One region of the Teredinibacter franksiae genome, then DNA from elsewhere that is predicted to be linked to it. Evidence: predicted binding sites of a transcription regulator. Region 1 holds the regulator's gene; the other holds the start of a gene.
What was found. The regulator sigma-54, encoded in region 1, starts transcription at its own class of promoters, with help from an activator protein. The targets are predictions, from matches to a motif close to TGGCACANNNNTTGCNNT.

Region 1 (3,141 bases):
ATTATCCCGCCTAAAGCGCTCTCGTCAGAAAACGAAACTGAAGAATAGAGCCCAAAACAAACAAAACAAAGGACAACCAACTGCACCATGCCTACCCTAAGCGCCCAGCATCTGGCGAAAAGTTATAAAGGCCGAAAAGTTGTTATAGACGTATCCATCACCGTAGAAGATGGTCAAATCGTCGGCCTTTTGGGCCCGAACGGCGCCGGAAAAACCACCTGCTTTTACATGATTGCAGGCATCGTAAAAGCTGACAGAGGTGCAATATCAATAGCCGATAAAGATGTCACCCAAATGTCCATGCACGAGCGCGCTCGAGAAGGTCTTGGCTATCTACCTCAAGAGGCCTCGGTATTCCGCAAGCTGACAGTGGCCGACAACATTATGGCTATTCTAGAAACCCGTTCAGAGCTTAACCGCAAACAGCGTATTGCCGCCATGGAGCAATTACTTAACGAATTCCACATTCAACACATTCGTGACAGCCTGGGCATGGCGCTTTCTGGCGGTGAACGCAGGCGCGTTGAAATCGCCAGAGCCCTAGCCACAGAACCACAGTTCATCCTGCTTGACGAACCTTTTGCCGGCGTAGACCCCATCTCTGTCAGCGACATTAAGCAAATTGTTCAACACCTAAAAGGGCGCGGCATTGGCGTACTCATTACCGATCATAATGTACGAGAAACACTGGATATCTGTGAGAAGGCGTATATCGTTTCTGAGGGCCACATTATTGCCGAAGGTGCAGCAGCGGAAGTACTCAACAACCAGAAAGTACGAGAAGTGTACCTAGGTAAACATTTCACCCTATAATCCCCGAGATTTCCTTGACAACCCCCTTAAAATGGTCTTCAAACCGGCATATTCCTTGCTTTTAAAAACCATTGCGCGTCTCGAATACGAAGACTAAACTACGACTTGTAACCCTTTACTCACTACACGTTCGCAGTTCATCCTATGAAGCAATCTCTCCAGCTAAAACTGGGACAACAACTTACGATGACACCACAGTTGCAACAGGCCATTCGCCTACTGCAACTTTCGACGCTGGACCTGCAAGTCGAAATTCAAGAGGCGCTGGACTCCAATCCAATGCTCGAAACGTCGGACGATATAGAAGAGGCGCCAGCGACAAACGACGCGAACGAACAAGCACCGCCGGCAACAGACAACCAAAACACCTCGCAGGACACCGAAGCAGCTAATACCACGGCGAGCGCCGATGACACCAGCAGCGCGGAGGAATTTGCCGACAAGCCTGACGGTGACTGGAATGAAGACAGCATTCCAACAGACCTCGCGGTAGACACCAGCTGGGACGACATTTACGAACCTACGCCATCAGGTTCCGGCCTAGCTAAACCCGACAGCGAAGATTACGATTTTGAGTCCCGCCGGGGCACGTCCGAAACCTTGCAGGATCACCTGCACTGGCAACTCAACCTCACCCCCATGTCGGACCTCGACCGAGAAATTGCCGAAACCCTCATCGATGCCGTGCAGCCCAACGGTATTCTCGGGCAACCGCTTGAAGAGCTGTTCACCAGCCTGATGACACAGTATGAAGAACTCGAAGAAGATGAGATTCTCGCCGTACTTCATCGCGTGCAGCAGTTCGATCCTCCGGGCGTACTCAGCCAAGATATCCGCGAGTGCCTGCTTATCCAGCTGAACCAGCTAGGCGTTGAAGGCCCCGATATCAGCCATGCACGCGCACTGGTAAAAGACTACCTGAACCTGCTCGCAAGCCGCGACTTTAAGCAACTTATGCGCAAGCTTCGGCTCAAAGAGCCCGAACTGCAAGCGGCCATTAGTATCATCCAAGGGCTAAATCCACGCCCCGGAGAATCCATTGGCAGCGACGATACCGAATATGTAGTACCCGATGTATTTGTCAGCAAGGTCAATAATCGTTGGGTTGTGCAGCTTAACCCCGACATCGCCCCCAAGCTTCGCATTAACTCCGGCTATGCATCGATGGTAAAGCGTGCGGACTCCAGTGCCGACAACACTTTCCTGCGCGACAACCTACAGGAAGCTCGCTGGTTCTTAAAGAGCCTGCAAAGCCGTAACGAAACCCTGCTAAAAGTCTCCACCTGCATTGTCGAAAAACAACAGGGCTTTCTCGACTACGGCCCAGAAGCCATGAAGCCCATGGTGCTGCACGATGTTGCCGAAATAGTGGAAATGCACGAATCCACCATTTCTCGGGTAACCACACAAAAATACATGCACACCCCCCAGGGTATTTTCGAGCTGAAATACTTCTTTTCAAGTCATGTTGCCACCGATACCGGCGGAGAGTGTTCATCTACAGCCATTCGCGCCATCATTAAAAAATTGGTGGCCGCAGAGAATGCACGCAAACCCCTAAGCGACTCAAAAATCACAGGGCTACTGGGCGAGCAGGGAATCAAGGTGGCCCGACGCACAATTGCCAAGTACCGTGAATCGCTACACATACCACCTTCCAACGAACGAAAGCGGCTGGTGTAAAGCCATTTACCACACCTTGAATAAGTGATTAAATTTTTATTTACTCTTTTTTTGATTTCCCCAGCTCCCAACTCTTGGAAGATCACGGATTATTGGTAGAATGCGCGCCAATTCGATGAGTTGCTCAACAAAGCAATCGCTTTGCACAAAAGACTTAAACCTCATCTAATATTAATACGGACATCACCGGCAATCGAATCACCATGCAGATTTCGTCACTCCTTTCCGAAGATCGCTGCAAAGCCGCCACAAGCGACAGCAGCAAAAAACGCCTGCTAGAAAATCTCGCTGGCATTTTTGCCCACGCCATTGAAGGTACCAACGAGACAGCGCTTTTTCAGAGCCTCGTTTCAAGGGAACGCTTGGGTTCAACCGGTATCGGCCAGGGTATTGCTATACCCCACTGCCGATTTGCCACCGGGGGTGAAACCCTATGCGCCTGTATTACCCTCGAGCAGCCCATCGACTTCGACGCCGTAGACGGTGAGCCCGTGGACCTAGTATTTGCCATGCTGGTGCCCGAGAACGCTGAAGACGCCCACCTGCAAACCCTCTCGAGCCTTGCCGAAAACCTGCAAGACCCAAGCTACGCAAAGCGCCTGAGGGCCTGTCACAACAATCAAGAATTGTTTCGTATCGCTTCTG
Region 2 (3,141 bases), on a different contig from region 1:
CATAAAACAATATTTCTTGTCATTATTGTTGTTCCCCAGAGTCTCTTTTTGTGCATTATGCACAGGAGCGAGGAGACTGTACATGGCTGTTTGAAGTAAACAGTATAGCGGTCTTGGTTTGTATTCTACCCTTTGGGGGTGGCGAGTAACGGCTCTACTCTTTGGTCGTTATATATTGCTGGGATTTTTCAAGCGCATTTTGCGCTTGTTCTTTTTCTTTGCTTTGCCCCCAGTTTTGGCTGGCGCGAAGGAAGCGTGTGGCGGCCTGATAGCGAAAGTATTCAGCTTCGTCTGCCTTTTTATTCTGCTTGGCGATTTCTAGCAGGTTAGTTGCTATTGTCGCTGCCTGCTTCCATGCTTGAGCTGACTCTTTAAAGCTGGCGGCTTGCGCGTAGGCATAGCCTACCTGCTCGTAAAGGCCCCCGGCAGAATTCAGTAGTGCATTAGCCAATGACTTGGCTTTATCGGTGTCCTTGGTAGAAGCCCTTAGGCGGTTACCTTCTACTATAAGTTGACTGGCAATACCTGCAATATCGATTGAATAACTGCGCCAGGCCTTTTTTACTTCCGAGGTATTATTTGATTCGTTGAGAAGTTGCACCAGTTGTTTCTGGGTGTTGAAGTGAAGTTCGGTGTTTTGTTCCAATAAACGTAATCGCAACTCGATAGCGTCGAATGCGTGATTGTCGATTTTATGGGCAATAAACGCCAAGTCTTTGTTGATGGACCAAAGTACGGCAGTAGATTTGTATCCCACGAGTTTAATGATGTTTGATTGTTCCCTGCTGGTTTTCTCCGTATCGAGCGACAAAGTGACGCGTGTGGCATCTGGTCCGTGTACGGAACAGTAACCCGTTTCGTCTAGAGAGGTTTTTTTACATTGTTTCTGCAGAGCGTTTTCCTGCTTCTCACACATGTCTACCCAGGTTGCGGAGGGCAATGAGGTGCAGTCACAACTGACGGCAGCACATTCTGTTGCGGTATTGCCTTGTATAGGGAACCAAGCAAATAGAGCTAGTGCAACGTATTGGCGGAGCCTGAGTGAAGATAGGTGAATGTGCACTTTCATAGGTTAACCCCTAGTGTCGCAATACGCTTTTTGATTGCTCTAAAGCATAGCTCACTGCACTGGCGATTGCTTTTCTGCATGATTCAGCAGAACCGTATTAATCGATGCCATTCAGTCTTCTCGGTAGGCCGGTATTTTTACTCCAGAGAATGAGGTGGTTTGTAGTTGATTTTGATCATGGCGTGTCAAATTTTTTTACATTTTTTGCTCGTGCTTTTTGCGGCTTGTCGAAAAGAGTAGTTTCCTCATTGATCGGTGGTTACTGGCGGCTAGTGGTAGCGCGTTAAATTGCTCGAGGTGTTTTATTTGAGAGGTCTTCACCGTTATTTAGTTAACGTTTATTTGGCCCACCGTTGTGTTGGTGCATAAAAAGTTAACATGTTTTTTGTGATTAGAGTTGGCGCGATTTGTAGGGGGTTACCTGCAAGCAGCTTTTTGGGAGTCGTTCATCTAAATGTCAAATGGTTATAGGCGTGCCAGTATGTAGGAGATTTTTACATATGTACTTCTCTTTTATGGGGGCTGTTCTCGTAACCTGTTGAAATATAAGGGTAAATTTAGTTGGCCCGATATTTGCTTTTATGGTTGCATGCTCATGGGTTGCACTATCGTGACTTTGTGCATGGACATTTCAATTTAAAACGGAGATTACACATGAAATTTGCACGCTACATATTACTGGCTGCTCTTGCTACCACCGCTTCGGTTGCTAATGCAGCTGTTATCCGCGTTGCTGATGATGCGTTCACTGCAGATGCTGGACTCATCACTTTTTCTGAATTTGCAATGGGAACAGTTAACCCTGTTTATACTCCAGCCGATTACGGCGCTGATCCTACTGGTGTAACCGTGACTTTCGGCGGTTGGTTTGATGGTCAGTCTTTGGGCGGTGCCGGTGATTGCCCCGCTGGTGCCCAGTTAAGCGGTTGTGTTATTGGCACACCAGACGCTGGCCTTAGCCTTGATCCTAGCGCTTCGCAGTCCTTTATTACTGCCGATGGTGCTAACCCAACTAGCCCAGTTCTTTCTGGTACTCCGCGTTTCAACGGTGCTATCTCCATGATTTTCTCTGAAGATATTGCTGGTGTAGGCCTTGATGGTGGTTATTTCAACGCTATTGGTGGTACAGCTATTACGGCTTTTGCGCGTGATGGCAGCATCATTGGTACGGTTGCTAACGAAGGTTTGGGTATTGAGTTCTTAGGTCTGGTTTCTGATCTGGGTAATGAAATTGCTGGCCTGCAGTTTAGTTTGGTTGGTGCTGAGCCTGCTGGTTTCGCTATCGATAACCTGCGTTTTGGTTTTGCTGACCAAGTTATTGCTGATGTACCTGAGTCAAGCTCTCTCGCGCTGTTGGGGTTGGGTTTGTTGGGTCTTGGTTTTTCTCGCAGACGTATTCGTAAGTAGTTATATACTTTTACTCTAAAAAACTGCGTAGTTTTATACTGCGCAGTTTTTTTTTGCTCTATCTTTAAGTTTGCTAAACAAACACACCCTGCACAAACCAGCTTTTATTGAGTTGGTCATAAAATATCCATAGCCTCAGGTGGTCATCACGCCGGGCAATAAAGTAGTCGCGGGCGGTAGGCGATTGCCACCAGTTACCCTCAATGCGCTCTGGCCCCTGTAGTAATTCTAAACGACCGCGCCAGAAAAGGTATTGCTGGCGTTGCTGTACCGGCAGAGGGGGCTCAAACAGCCAGCTTGGGCGCACGGCTGTTGTAGTCGGGGTGGGGCTAGGTTTAGTGTTGTGGGCTATTGAGACTTTCTTTTGGCTTTTTTCCGGAATATGACTGTCGGTGCAGGCTATCTTGAAGAGCGCATCTTCGCCCAATCGTGCCTTGAGTTTTGCTGTGGTTACGGTGAAGTCATGGTTGAGTTTATCTCGCCGGGCGCTAGTGTCGCCGTCAAAATTTAGGCTGTGACTGCTGGCGTGTAATGGCATGCTGTTGCTACACCGTAGTTCCAGAGTATCTACCTCAAAATTCAGTGTCTGAGCGTCTAATTGAATGCGGGAAAGTTCCAGCAGTAGGGGCCATTGGTCTTGGTTTTCACTGGTATGAACCTCTAAT

Region 2: H5336_RS18720 (PEP-CTERM sorting domain-containing protein) is a predicted target of sigma-54. The motif match lies at 1,632-1,649, and genes of this name have one in related genera.

What each region holds. Positions count from the first base shown of each region.
Region 1 is NZ_JACJUV010000001.1:3,446,289-3,449,429, reverse strand. It holds gene lptA (lipopolysaccharide transport periplasmic protein LptA) at 1-48, shown strand, start outside; gene lptB (LPS export ABC transporter ATP-binding protein) at 88-813, shown strand; gene H5336_RS14700 (RNA polymerase factor sigma-54) at 958-2,496, shown strand; gene H5336_RS14695 (PTS sugar transporter subunit IIA) at 2,700-3,141, shown strand, end outside.
Region 2 is NZ_JACJUV010000003.1:93,976-97,116, reverse strand. It holds gene H5336_RS18730 (T6SS phospholipase effector Tle1-like catalytic domain-containing protein) at 1-23, opposite strand, end outside; gene H5336_RS18725 (hypothetical protein) at 155-1,069, opposite strand; gene H5336_RS18720 (PEP-CTERM sorting domain-containing protein) at 1,724-2,476, shown strand; gene H5336_RS18715 (Y-family DNA polymerase) at 2,550-3,141, opposite strand, start outside.